Linked DNA regions of Plantactinospora soyae. The protein of the gene in region 2 interacts with the protein of the main gene of each other region in a pairwise test. Links are inferred from orthologs where the notes say so. Each region holds a gene or a part of one and is shown on either strand. Other genes may lie near its edges.

Evidence for each region.
Region 1: the proteins of H4W31_RS41270 (region 2) and rlmN interact in binary tests that used the Escherichia coli proteins (3 or more experiments, as listed by UniProt). The link is inferred for Plantactinospora soyae from one-to-one orthologs.

What each region holds. Positions count from the first base shown.
Region 1 is NZ_JADBEB010000001.1:3,903,084-3,909,820, forward strand. What follows is about bases 1,655-4,576. They hold rlmN (23S rRNA (adenine(2503)-C(2))-methyltransferase RlmN), read left to right. Parts: upstream 1,655-2,508; coding sequence 2,509-3,645; downstream 3,646-4,576. Other genes in these bases: H4W31_RS17455 (phosphatidate cytidylyltransferase), read left to right, coding at 1,655-2,405; H4W31_RS17465 (DivIVA domain-containing protein), read left to right, coding at 3,745-4,576. Outside these bases: pyrH (UMP kinase), read left to right, coding at 1-296; frr (ribosome recycling factor), read left to right, coding at 379-936; more of H4W31_RS17455, read left to right, coding at 936-1,654; more of H4W31_RS17465, read left to right, coding at 4,577-5,199; H4W31_RS17470 (hypothetical protein), read right to left, coding at 5,364-5,588; H4W31_RS17475 (Rieske 2Fe-2S domain-containing protein), read left to right, coding at 5,828-6,737.
Region 2 is NZ_JADBEB010000001.1:9,467,872-9,475,160, forward strand. What follows is about bases 1,210-4,683. They hold H4W31_RS41270 (LuxR C-terminal-related transcriptional regulator), read right to left. Parts: upstream 4,299-4,683; coding sequence 1,410-4,298; downstream 1,210-1,409. Other genes in these bases: H4W31_RS41265 (BON domain-containing protein), read left to right, coding at 1,210-1,390; H4W31_RS41275 (zinc-dependent alcohol dehydrogenase), read left to right, coding at 4,494-4,683. Outside these bases: H4W31_RS41260 (hypothetical protein), read right to left, coding at 1-445; more of H4W31_RS41265, read left to right, coding at 713-1,209; more of H4W31_RS41275, read left to right, coding at 4,684-5,651; H4W31_RS41280 (DNA polymerase III subunit beta family protein), read left to right, coding at 5,862-6,974; H4W31_RS41285 (VOC family protein), read right to left, coding at 6,991-7,289. UniProt on the Escherichia coli protein: Positively regulates the transcription of the maltose regulon whose gene products are responsible for uptake and catabolism of malto-oligosaccharides.

The DNA.
Region 1 (6,737 bases), 5.6 Mb from region 2 along the record:
CCGACACCGTCGCCGCCCAGCGCGCGCTGGAGATCCGGGCCGACGTGGTGCTGATGAGCAAGAACGGGGTCGACGGCGTCTACACGGCGGATCCGCGTACCGACCCGAACGCCAGCAAGCTCGACAAGATCACCTTCACCGAGGTGCTCCGGCGCGGACTGCGCGTAGCGGATGCCGCCGCGTTCAGCCTCTGCGAGGAGAACGGGCTGCCGATGCTGGTCTTCGGTGCCGAGGGCGACGACACCATCATCCGGGCTGTCGGCGGCGAGCGCATCGGAACGTTGATCACGGCGTGAGCCGCGCTTGGGCCCGGGCCGGCCAGACCGGGCAGGGTATTAACGACGGAGCAGCATCCAGCAGAAGGAGGCGAAGGAGCAGGTGATCGACGACACCCTCCTCGAGGCCGAGGAGAAGATGGAGCGCGCGGTCGAGCACGCCAAGGAGGAGTTTGGCGCCATCCGCACCGGGCGCGCCTCTCCGGCGATGTTCTCCAAGATCATCATCGACTACTACGGTAGTCCCACCCCCCTGACCCAGATGGCCTCCGTCGGCATCCCCGAGCCTCGGATGGCGATCATCAAGCCGTACGACAACTCGCAGTTGCAGGCGATGGAGAAGGCGATCCGCGACTCCGACCTCGGCGTGAACCCCAACAACGAGGGCAACCAGCTACGTATCGTGCTGCCGCAGATGACCGAGGAGCGGCGCCGGGACATGATCAAGGTGGCCCGGCACAAGGCCGAGGAAGCCAAGGTGGCGATCCGGAACATCCGCCGCCGGGGCAAGGAAGAGCTCGACCGGATCGTCAAGGACGGCGAAGCGGGTGAGGACGAGGGTCGGCGCGCCGAGAAGGAGCTGGACGACCTCACTCACCGGTACGTGACGCACGTCGACGAGTTGGTGAAACACAAGGAAACCGAGTTGCTCGAGGTCTGATGTCCCACGTCGACCCCTATCGCGGCGGCGCGGAGCCGCGTGGCCGGCAGCAACGGCCCGAGCATCCGCGTGGCCTGGATAGGTCCCGTGGTCCGGAGCGCCAGGACGGCCCGGCGGGCCGCCAGTGGCCAGCCGGCGACGACGACGCCTGGGTTCGGGCGCGGCACGGGGGTGCCGCGCCCGACACCTATGCGGCGCCGACCGACAGCTTCCCGGTCCTACCCGACACGTCCGCGGGCCCGACTGGCCAGCACCCCGCCCCACCCGACATTCCGGTGGATCCCGACGGCGGCTATCCGGCCACCGGATTCCCGCCGGGAAAGGCTCCGGGACTCCGGTCCGGAACACTGCCAGGACACCGGAACGGCCACCGCGACCAGGCCGTCGGGGACCCGGGCTCGCAGTGGCGTGGCGCCGAGCCGGGTGGGCCCGCGACCGAGTACCCCGCCGCCGGGCGGCCCGGCTATCCGGAGGGCGGCGATTCGCCGTACCCGGACGGGGACGACCGGCGTGGTGCCGACGCCAGCGCGGAGGCACCGACCAACCCGGTAGGTTGGCCCTTCGTGGACCCGGATCCGGCCCCGGAACCGTCCTCGGCGCCGCGGCGCGGTCCGGGCCGCCGCCGGGCGACCCGCTCCGGCCAGCCGGCCGCTTCCGGTCGGGCCGGCCGGAACCTCCCGGCCGCGATCGGCGTCGGGCTCGGGCTCGGCGCCGCGATCGTCGTTCCGCTCTTCCTGTTCCGCCCCGCCTTCCTGGTCGTGGTGGCGATCGCGGTCAGTATCGGCATCTGGGAGATGACCCAGGCGGTACGGCCCAGCGGGGTCCACCCGCCACTCGTGCCGCTGATCGCGGGCGGCCTGCTGATGGTCGGGCTGGCCTGGTGGGCCGGGCCGGACGCGCTCAGCCTCGGATTGCTGGTGACGGTGCTGGCGACGCTGGTCTGGCGGCTCGGTGACGGGCCGGCCGGCTACCAGCGGGACATGACGGCGGCCACCCTCATCGCGGTCTACGTGCCGTTCCTCGGCGGGTTCGCGGCGCTGCTCGCCGCCGCGCCGGACGACGGCGAACTGCGGGTACTGGTCACCCTGGCCGCGGTCGTGCTCTCCGACACCGGTGGGTACGCCGCCGGTGTGGCGTTCGGCAAGCATCCGATGGCGCCCTCGGTCAGTCCGAAGAAGTCCTGGGAGGGTTTTGCCGGTTCGGTGGCGGCGGCGGCGATCGGCAGCGCCGTACTGCTGGGCGTCCTGCTCGACGTCGAGCCGTGGTGGGGGGCGATCTTCGGGGTGGCGGTCTCGGTGGCGGCCGTGCTCGGAGACCTCGGCGAATCGATGATCAAGCGGGATCTCGGGGTCAAGGACATGAGCAACCTGCTCCCGGGACACGGTGGACTGATGGACCGACTCGACTCGGTCCTCTTCGCCGTGCCCACCGGGTACCTTCTCCTGGCGATCTTCGCCCCGACCGGTTGAGAGTCGACGTGAGCCTTCACACCAGGGGTATCCGGCACCGCCCGCCGGTTCGGCACCCTCGGCCAGGTGCGTTGTCGCGCGGACGTGGGAGACTGGACAGGCCATGACGAGCCTGCCCATGATCCAGATTTCCCCGGACGCCCCGATCGGGTCCGCACCGTCGCGCCGGGCGGCGATGCCGCCCCGGCACCTTGCCGACCTCGACCTACCCGGACGACAGGCGGTCGTCGCCGAGCTGGGTGAGCCCGCCTTCCGTGCCAAGCAGATCTCCACCCACTACTTCGGCCGCCTGGTGCGGGATCCGGAGCGGATGACGGACCTGCCCACCGCCAGCCGGGACCGGATCACCGACGCGCTGCTGCCGAACCTGCTCACCCCGGTCCGCGAGGTGGCCTGCGACGACGGCGCGACCCGCAAGGCGCTGTGGCGGTTGCACGACGGCTCGCTGGTCGAGAGCGTGCTGATGGGTTACCCGGACCGGGTCACCGTCTGCATCTCCAGCCAGGCCGGCTGCGGGATGGGCTGCCCGTTCTGCGCGACCGGTCAGGCCGGCCTGACCCGCAACCTCTCCACCGCCGAGATCGTCGACCAGGCCGTCCACCTCGCCGGCGTGGCCGCCTCCGGGGCGGTCGTCGGATCCCCGCCGAGGTTGTCGCACGTTGTCTTCATGGGCATGGGCGAGCCGCTGGCCAACTACTCGCGGGTCGTGGCGGCGGTCCGCCGGCTCTGCGCGCCGGCACCGGAGGGGCTCGGTCTCTCCCAGCGTCACGTCACCGTCTCCACGGTCGGCCTGGTTCCCGCGATGCGCAGGCTGGCCGAGGAGGGACTGTCGGTGACTCTTGCGCTGTCGCTGCATGCGCCCGATGATGAGCTGCGCGACGAACTGGTGCCGGTCAACCAGAGGTGGAAGGTTGCCGAGGTGCTGGACGCCGCGTGGCACTACGCGGAGCGTACGGGGCGTCGCGTATCCATCGAATACGCGATGATCAGAGATGTGAACGACCAGCCGTGGCGTGCCGACCTACTCGGTCGGTTGCTGGCTGGTCGGCTGACCCACGTGAACTTGATCCCGCTCAACCCCACCCCGGGTAGCCGCTGGGACGCGAGTCCGAAGCCGGTGGAGCGGGAGTTCGTCCGGCGTCTGCGCGCGGCCGGCGTCTCGACGACCGTCCGGGACACCCGCGGGCGTGACATCGACGGTGCGTGTGGCCAGCTGGCCGCCGCGGCGGTGACACCGTGAGCGGCCGGGTCATCAGACTTAGTGGTGCCGCTTGCGGCGTCGACCCGCGTGGCGGGGCGGCGTGAGCGAGCGAAGCGAGCGAGCGAACCAGGAGACATAGTGGCGAGTCAGGGTCAGCGTTTCCGGCGCAAGGCGCTCCGGCGGGGCTACAAGGTCGATGAGGTGGACACGTTCCTGGACCGTGTCGAGGCCACGCTCGCCGGTGAGTCGCTGGGCGCGCCCGTCGCCTCCCAGGAGGTGCACGACGTCGTCTTCCGGGTGCGCTTCGGAGGGTACGACGAGTGGCAGGTCGACCTGCACCTCGACCGGGTGGAGCGGCAGATCGCCGAGCTGGAGGAGCGCGGCGGTGCCGTCGGCAACCGCGGCGGGGATTCGGGGATGGGCGACCGCGGGACGCAGCCGGGCCGCCTCGGTCCGCCGGACCGGATGGGTCCGCCCGACCGAATGGGGCCGCCCGACCGAATGGGTCCGCCGGACCGGATGGGGCCACCGGACCGGATGGGTCCGCCCGACCGGATGGGCCCGCCGATGCGCGACGACCGGGGACTGCCCCCGGGTGGGCAGCCGCCACCGTTGCGTCCCATGCCGGCGCAGGCCGGGCCGCCGAACGATCCGTACGGGCAGTTCGACGAGCCCACCGGGACCTTCGGCGGCGGCTTCGACCCGCAGCGGGGTGGGTTCGACCCGCAGCGGGGTGGCATGGAGCCGCAGCGGGGTGGCATGGAGCCGCAGCGCGGCGGGTTCGACCCGCAGCGGGGCGGTTTCGAGCCCCAGCGGGGTGGCTTCGAGCCGCAGCGCGGCGGGTTCGACCCGCAGCGGGGTGGCGGGGATCCCCAGCGCGGCGAGTTCGAGCCGCAGCGGGGTGGGTTCGACCCGCAGCGCGGCGGTCCGGATCCGCAGCGGGGTGGCTTCGAGCCGCAGCGAGGTGGTTTCGAGCCCCAGCGGGGTGGCTTCGACCCGCAGCGCGGAGGTCCGGATCCGCAGCGGGGTGGCTTTGACCCGCAGCGGGGCGGTCCCGAGGGCCCGCGCGGAGGCTTCGAGCCGCAGCGCGGCCCGGGTGCTCCGGTTCCGCCCCGTACCCCGGGCGGGCCGCCGGGGGGGTTCGGGCCGAACGAGCGGTTTGACGGATTCGATCCCAACCGCCACGGCAAGGCGGACATGACCGCCGAGATCCGGATGCCGGACCGCGAGTTGCGCGGGCCGGGCCGGGGTGTCGGTGAGCCGCCGCCGATGGCACCGCCGATGGGTGGCCCGGGGCTCGGTGGCCCGCCGCCGATGGGAGCTCCGGGGCCGTCGGGGCCGGGTGGTGAGCTGGCGCGGATCGACCAGATCCGTCGTACCTTCCAGGTGCGCCGGTTCGGTAGCGGGTACGACCCCGATCAGGTCGACCGGTTGTTCGAGGGGATCCTCGGCGGCATGGCCGGGCGAGGACCGATGCCGGTCAACCCCGTCGATCTCGACACCATGCGGTTCGGGCTGGTGCCGGGCGGCTACTTCGAGGCCGAGGTCGACGCCGCACTCAAGGAAGTCAAGGACCTGCTGCTCGGACAGTGACCATGCCACCGCCGGCGAGGACGCTCTCCTCGCCGCGCGGGGGCGGGTGGCGCCGACTGGGTGCTTCGGGCAGCCGACTCGGCAGGCCTGACGGCCGACTCAGCGGACGGGCCGCCCTCCCGGGGTCGGCCCGACGTGCCGTCGATCGTCAGGCCGGCCGGAAATCAGGAACGCAGGCCGTTGCGGCGCAGGATCGTGTCGCCGATGACGGCTACCACCAGGAACGCGGCGATCCCACCGAGCCAGATCTTCTCGATGCCGCTGACCTCGTTGTTGTTGAACATCAGCAACACCAGCACGGCCGCGGAGAGGATCGCGCCGATCCGACCCGCCCTGCGGTGTCCCGGCTTGCGTTGGTCGGGTGACGTCACCGGCTCGCTTCCAGCCACTTTCCGGTCCTTTCCTCACGATCGGATGCCGGTAAGTCTGGCACGTGCCGTACCGGCCGCGCCGGAGGGCCCGGCGTCCCGGCGCTGTCCGGCGCTGTGGAACGGCCGGACCGGGAGGCGGCCGGGCGGCCCAACCCGGCGTCGCGGGTCGGCCAGCTCGGGGCCTCCGGTAGCGTTTGGGGGTACGCCTTGATTCCGGGGCCAGGGATGAGATTGCCTACGTCTAGGGGGACTGTGCGGTGCGACTGACCGGTACGGGACACGCGAGCATGCGGATCGACACCGGTGCGGGCAGCATCCTGTGCGACCCATGGGTCAACCCGGCCTATTTCGCCTCATGGTTCCCGTTCCCGGACAATTCACAGCTCGACTGGGAGACGCTCGGGCAGGTCGACTACCTGTACGTCTCGCACCTGCACCGGGACCACTTCGACGCCGAGCACCTCAAGCGGTTCATCTCGAAGAAGGCCACCGTCCTGCTTCCGGAATACCCCACCTCCGAACTCGAGGACGAGCTGCGGGAACTCGGGTTCACCAGCTTCCTGCGTACCAAGACCAACGAGGTCATGGAACTCGACGGCGGCCTGAAGGTGATGGTCCAGGCGCTGACCAGCCCGACCGACGGGCCGATCGGTGACTCGTCGCTGTGGGTGGAGTACGACGGCGTACGGCTGCTGAACCAGAACGACGCCCGCCCGAGCGATCTCGACATCTTCGCCGAACTGGGCCACGTGCACGCGCACCTGCTCCAGTTCTCCGGCGCGATCTGGTACCCGATGGTCTACGAGCTGCCCACGGCGGCCAAGACCGCGTTCGGCAAGCAGAAGCGCGACCGGCAGATGGACCGGACGATCCGCTACATCGACGACCTCAAGGCGTCCTGGGTCTTCCCGATCGCCGGCCCGCCGTGCTTCCTCGACGACGAGCTGTGGCAGTTCAACGACATCCACGGCGACGAGGGAAACATCTTCCCCGACCAGCAGGTCTTCCAGGACCACTACACCGAGCTGGGCTACGACAACAGCGTGATCCTGCTGCCCGGCACCGTCTCCGAGGTCGGTGTTGACACCTGCGAGACCAGCCAACCGGTGCCGGACGTGCGGGAGTTCTTCGTCCGCAAGGAGGAGCACCTGCGCGAGTACCAGGCCC
Region 2 (7,289 bases):
CGACGCCCGCGACCGGGCCCTCGCCGATCATGCCCGCCGGGGCGTACCCGAGGAGGGTGTCGGAGTAGGCATAGGTGTACGGCTCGGGATAGAAGGTATTCGAGTGCCACAACTGGGTGGGATCGTGCAGCAGCCCGTGCCCGCCCCAGGCGATCTGCCAGGCCTGGAGGATCGGGTCACCGATGTCCTGTGGGACCGTCGAGGTGATGTCGCGCAGCGTCGGCCAGGTCAGCAGTACGGCGAGCAGCAGCCCACCGAGCACGGCGAGCATCCACTCGTGCGTGACCAGGCGTACGACGGCGCCCCGGAGCCGGCGCCCCGATCCGGTGCGCCCGGTACCGTCCCCGCCCGCCCCGCCCGCCCGGCGCGGCCCGGCCGTCGCCTCCGACCCGTCGCCGGTCCGTTCGTCCTGCCCGGCCGGCACTGTCTGCCGCTCGATCGTCATCCGCCATGTCCTTCCGGCTCGGGCCCTGTCCACCCGCAGCACACCGGCATTGATGATTCCTGATGTGGTTCGGGCTGTCACTCCCGCTCTTCCCGGCTCACCCCGGTGGGGTGAGGAGACCTCACCCGAGCACGAGCGAGGGTCGAGTCAACGGGCGTGACCGGCGGGCCGCAGCCTACCGGGCGCGGGATCCGTCGGGTCGCGCTCCCGGCACGGTGCCCGCGACGCCACACGCCGCCTGGAACCTCGACCGTGGGAGGAACGACCATGGCCACCCGGACGACGATCCGCAGCGACGAGGAGATCCAGCGTGACGTGCTGGAGGAACTGGGCTGGGAGCCCCGGGTCCAGCCGAACGAGATCGGCGTCGCGGTCCGGGACGGCGTGGTGACCCTGAGCGGCTGGGTGGACAACTACGCCAAGAAGTGGTCGGCGGAGCGCGCCGCACACCGGGTGAACCGGGTCCGGGCGATCGCCAACGACATCGAGGTACGGCTGCCGAGCTCCGCCGAGCGCACCGATCCGGAGATCGCGGCGGCCGCCGACCGGGCGCTGGAGTGGGACGCCTTCGTTCCGGTGGCGGCGCTCGACGTGACCGTCTCCAACGGCTGGGTCGTACTGCGGGGCGAGGTCGAGTGGGAGTACCAGCGGCGCGCCGCCGAGCAGGCCGTACGCCGGCTGTCCGGGGTACGCGGGTTGACCAACGGCATCTCGGTACAGCCTCGCGAGGAGCCGGCGTCGGACGAGATCTCCGAACGGATCCGAAGCGCCCTGCTGCGCAGCGTGGAGACCGACGCGGCCCGGATCGACATCCGGATCGAGGGCGATTCGGTGATCCTGGCCGGTACCGTCCGATCCTGGCTGGAACGCGAGGAGGCCGAACGGGTCGCCTGGTCCGCGCCCGGAGTGACCAGCGTGGACAACCACATCACCGTACGGCTGTGACGGCTCGCCCGGCCGCCCCTCAGAGCAGCTTCCGCTCGCGGGCCCGGCGTACGGCGTCCCGGCGTCGGGTCGCGTCGAGCTTCCGGTAGATGTTGCGGACGTGCGTCTTGATGGTGTTCACCGAGAGCGACATCTCCGCGGCGATCTCGACATTCGACAGGATGCTCTGGAGGTAGCGGAGCACGGTCAGCTCCCGCTCGGTGAGCGGCTCGCCGAGCAGCGGCGTCACCGTCGGCGACGGCCTGCCCGCACCGTCGATGGCGCCGAGCAGCTCGCTGACCAGGGGCCAGAACGCCGTACCCGCGTCGAGGTGCGCGGCGAGCAGCTCCCGTACCGGCGGATCGGCCCTGGTGAAGACCTGCCGGAAGCCCTCCGGCTCGGCCAACTGGAGCACCCGTTCCAGGCTCCGCGCGGCCCGTCGGTGATCGCCGGTCAGCCGGGTCGCCTCCGCGCCGAGCAGGCCGGCCTCCAGCCGGACCGGCAACGGCCAGCCCGCCGCGTCCGGACAGTCCCAGTCCGGCAGCGTACGCACCGTGCCGCGCGGATCCCCGGCCAACAGGTACGTCCGGGCGAGCGCGACCGCCACCGGTACGCCGCCCCCCTCCACCGCCGGAATCAGCAGTTCACGGGCCAGTTCGACGTCACCGTGCGCGATTCGCAGTTCGGCCTCGGCGATCAGCAGCCAGTGCGCCAGTGGTGAATTCTCGGCCCGGTCGCCCAACCGCCGGCGGCTCTCCGTCAACGCCTGGTGCGCACCGGTCAGATCGCCCCGATCGCGCAGCAACCGGGCCTGGAGCATGCCGATCAGGCCGACGACCAGCGGCTCGTCGGTGTCCTCGGCCGCCCGCACGCTCCGCAGCACATTGGAGCCGGCGTCGTCGCGGCGGTCCCGGTGCACTGCGACGAGGGCCTGGGCCAGGTGCGCGTGTACGCCATCGGCCGGCCGGACCAGGCCACCGAACGGTACGGCGCCCAGCGTCGCCCGAGCGGCCTGCTCGGCGGCGGTCAGTTCACCCCGGATCGCCCGGGCCAGTGCCAGCCGCCCGAGACACAACCGCGCGGTCCGGGACAGCCCGGTACGGGTCGCTTCGGCCATCCCGTCGACGATGTCGACCTCGGCGATCCCCAGTTGCCCGGTCCCGAACCGCAGTGCGGCGGGGACGATCCGGGCCACGGTCCGGCCCCACGCCTCCGGATCGGTCCGGTCGGCCCCGGCCGGCTGTAGCAGTTCGGCGACGCCGACCCGGACCACCCGCTCGCCGGAAGCCAGGGCGGCGGCCCCTCGGATCTCCGGCTCGTCCGGAGCCAGGGCAGCGACACCGACCCGGACCGCCGGCTGGTCGGGAGCCAGCGCGGCGACGCCGGCCCGGATTGCCGGCTCGTCGGCGGCCAGGTGGGCGACGGCCAGCCGCAGTGCCACGGCGATCCGCCGGAACCGGTCCCGCCGCACGTCGTCGAGCAGCTCCGCGTACTCGGACGCCCGGTCCAGATGACCGGTCGCGGCGATCGGGTCCCGGCCGTCCAGCCGCTCGGCGGCACACGCCAGGCCGAGTTCGGGATCGGCCCGGACCCGCTCGGCGGGGGGCGGCGACGGTGCCGGCCGTACCGGACCGCACTGGCCGTACGGGAGCAGGTCCGGCCAGTGCCGGAGCAGTACGGCGATCGCGTACGCCCGGTCGTCGGCGGCGAGCGCGTGCCGGAGGGCCTCGGCCGGCAGGTCGTTCGCGGCGAACCAGGTCGCCGCCCGACGGTGCAGCCGCGCCACCTGCTCCGCAGGGCGTCGGTTCACCTCGGCCCGGAGCAGTTCGCCGAGCATCGGATGGCAGCGGTACGCCGCAGGGCGGCTGCCGAGCGGAATCACGAACCCACCGTGCCGGTCGAGTTCGGTCAGTAGCCGGTCGCCATCGGTGCGGTCGGTCAACGCGTTGAGCAGGTCCGCCGAGAAGCCCGCCACCAGAGACGCCCGGCAGAACGCGTCGCGGGTCTGCGTGGACAGACCGGCGAGCACCTCTTCGGTCAGGTAGCCGGCGACCGCCGGATGTTCTCCGGTGAACTCGTCGACGAACCGGGCCGGATCGGGATGTCCCGGCAGGGCCAGGGCGGCGAACCGCAGCCCGGCGGGCCACCCCTCGGTACGGCCGTACAGCCCCCGGGTCTGTTCCGTCGGCAGGGGCACCGCGTACGCGGCGAACAGGTCCGCGACCTCCTCGGGGCGGAACGCCAGGTCAGCGGCACGAATCTCGGTCAACTCACCGCTGAGCCGCCAGCGGTGCAGGGCCAGCCCGGGATCCTTCCGGCAGCCGATCACCAGCCTGAGCCGGCCTGCCGTGTGCCGGAGCAGGAACTCCAGCCCGCTCGACACCTCGGGGTCGTCCACCTGGTGCAGGTCGTCCAGGACCACGATGACCGGTTCGGCCCGTCGGGTCAGCTCGTCGGCAAGCTGCTCCAGTCCGTACCCGGAAGCCGGTTGGTACCCGGCATCCGGTTCCTGTCCGGTCGTGGCCGAACCCAACGCGGCGGCCAGATATGACCAGAGCCGCTCTCCACCGTCCCCCGGCTCCAGTGAGAGCCAGCCCAGCCGGGGAGGTTCCGCCGGTGTGGCAGTCGGGTGCTCCGTTTCGCCGCGCGCCCGGTACCAGGAACTGAGCAGGACCGTCTTGCCCCAGCCCGCGGCGGCCGACACCAGGGTCAGCGGACCGGCCGTCCCCGCGTCGAGCAGCTCGAACAGTCTGGGTCGGGGCAGCAGAACCGCACCGGGTTGCGCGACGACGGCCAGTTTCGCGGTGAGCAGCGGCACCGTCGGGCCGGCGTCCGGGCGGGCCAGCACTGTCGCGCTGCCTCGCGGTGACGCGGTGGTGCTGCTTCGCGGTGGCGCGGTCGCGACGTCCTCGATCCGTTCCGTCGACAACGGTCCCCCTCCGGCCGACCCAGCTCAATTGCCCGAGGCGGATACCCCGACCGTCGCGGTTCACCCCTTGCGGACGAGCCAGGTTCACCCACCGGTCTCGGACGATGACGGCTCGGGGCGGCGGAGGAGCGTGGACGGCTCGGAGCGGCGGAGGAGCGTGGACGGCTCGGAGCGGCGGAGGAGCGTGATGAGCGAATGAGGGCCCTCTGCTGGCAGGGTCCCGACGAGATCGCCGTGGAGCGGCTGCCGGATCCGCGGATCGTCAACGCCCAGGACGCGATCGTCCGGGTACGGCAGAGCATGACCTGCGGCTCCGACCTGCACCTGATCGGTGGCCGGTTTCCGGGCATGCGGGCCGGTGACGTACTCGGGCACGAGTTCATGGGCGAGGTGGTGGAGGTCGGGCCGGAGGTACGTCGGCACTCGGTCGGCGACCGCGTCGTGGTCTGCTCGGTCATCGCCTGCGGCCGGTGCTGGTACTGCCGGCAGGGGCTCTTCTCCTGCTGCGACAACGGCAACACCGATCCCGCGACGGCGGAACTGGCCTGGGGGGCGGTACCGGCCGGATGCTTCGGCTCCTCACACGCGCTCGGCGGCTTCGCCGGCAGCCACGCCGAATACGTCCGGGTGCCCTACGCCGACCACGGCGCGTTCCGGGTACCGGACGAGGTGACCGACGACCGTGCGCTGTTCGCCTCGGACTCGGCGCCGGCCGGCTGGATGGGTGCCGACCTGGCTGGCGTACGGCCGGGTGACGTGGTCGCGATCTGGGGTTGTGGCGCGGTGGGCCAGTTGGCGGCCTGGGCGGCGGTGACCCTCGGGGCGGACCGGGTCATCTGCATCGACCGGCTCGACGACCGGCTCGCCCTGGTCGAGCGGCACACCGGTGCGGAGACGCTGCACTACGAGCGGGTCGACGTCGGTTCGGAGCTACGCGAACGTACCGGCGGCCGGGGACCGGACGTCTGCATCGAGGCGGTCGGGATGCTGGCGGAGGATCCGGCGGCGGGCCGGGCCGGGCGGCGGGCGCGCCCCGGAGCGGACCAGCCGGCCACGGTACGCGAGGCGGTGCACGCGTGTCGCAAGGGCGGCAACGTCGTCGTCCTCGGCGCCTTCGCCGGATTCGTCGACGCCTTTCCGCTCGGGGCGATGCTGAACAAGGGACTGGCGGTCCGGGCCGCCCGGCAACACGGCCAGCGCTACATCCCGACGTTGTTGGACCGGATGCGCCGGGCGCGGTTGCGACCCGAGTACCTGGCGACGCACCGGCTGTCGCTGGACGACGCGGCGCACGGCTACACCCTGTTCCGGGACCGGACGGACGGCTGCGTCCGGGTCGTCTTCACCCCGTAAGCCCCCACCCCGTAGCGCCGCGACCCGGTCCTGTCGCGACCGGTCATCCTGTCGGTGGCGCCGACGCCGCTACCGCGTCTGCCGACCCGGGACGAGTGCCGGTACGCCCGGCGGGCGACCGGTGGCCGGAGCGGCTTGACCCTCGACCTGGTCGAGGCGGCAGAATTCCCCGACGTGGACGTGCGAACTGAACTGCTCAGCATCGGCGAGATGGCCCGGGCCAGCGGGCTGAGCGTCAGCGCGCTGCGGTTCTACGACGGGGCCGGCGTACTGGCGCCCGCGCTGGTGGACCCCGGCACCGGGTACCGCCGGTACGCCCAGCAGCAGGTTCCGGCCGCCCGACTGGTGGCCGGGTTGCGCCGGGTCGGCATGCCACTGGCCGAGATCACCCGACTGCTCGATCTCCGCGCGTCGAGTCCGGCCGCCGTACCCGACCTGTTGGACGCGCATCTGCGCCGGCTGGAGGACGGTCTCGGCGACGCCCGACGGGAGATCTTCCGGCTTCGGGCCCTGTTCACCGCCTCGGCACAGCCGATGGTCGGGGCTCGGCGCCGATTGACCGTACCCGGTCGGGACCTGGCGGCGGCGGTCGACGCCGTCCGCTTCGCGGTCGGGGACGATCCCGAACTGCCGATGCTCGGCGGTGTCCAGTTCGAGGTAGACGGGAGCATCCTGCGGCTCGTCGCCACGGACCGGTACCGGATGGCCTTCTCCGAGGTCGGCGGCGATCTGCCCGAGACCGCCGACCTACCGCCGGAGCCGGCGGACCCGGCCGGTACGACCGACCGGCTCGCCCCCACCGTCTTCGCCCCGGTCGGCTTCGTGGACGAGGCGCGCAACCTGTTGACCGGCGGCGGGCCGGCGACCGTCGTCCTCGACACCGACGGCATCAGCCTGCGGTTCCGCGACCGGCAGGTGACCGGGACGGCGTTGGGCCACGACTTTCCCGACTACCGCCGGCTGCTGCGGGAGACGACCGGCGGCCCGGATCGGCGCCGGGTGACCGTGGACGTGGCCGGGCTGCGCGAGCGGCTGGCCGCCACCGAGACCCGGACGGTGGTACGCGAGGACGACGGCGCCCCGTGTGCGGTCAGCGTGCTCATGGTCGACGCCGGGAACGCGTTGACGGTCTCCGGTGCCGACGCTCCACCCGATCCGGACGTCGTACGGGTCGGGGTGAACCGGGAATTCCTGCTCGACGCGCTGGACGCGGCCGGCCCGGGACAACTGGTCCTGGAACTCGACGGCCCGATCAGACCACTGGCGGTACGCCGACTCGACGACGACCGGGCATTCTCGATCCTGATGCCGATCCGGCTCTGACCGCTCGACGGCCGGCTCACTCCCCCGGCGGCGGTCCCGCCGGATCACTGCCCAGTTCGGTGAAGAGGGTCAGTTGCAGATGACCCGGTGCCGCCAACCGGGAGTTCAACGAGTTCCACGGGGTACGGCGCGGCTCGGCGATCACCGTCGCACCGGCGTCGGCCAGGGTCGCGGTGACCGCCGACGCGTCGTCGACCTCGAAGGCGACCCGGATGTGTCCGGCGACCCGCCGGCCGACCTCGACCTCGTCGATGTACTCGGCATGCCCGGGATCGGCGATCTCCAGCGTGGCCAGACCGGCCTCCAGGATGCTGA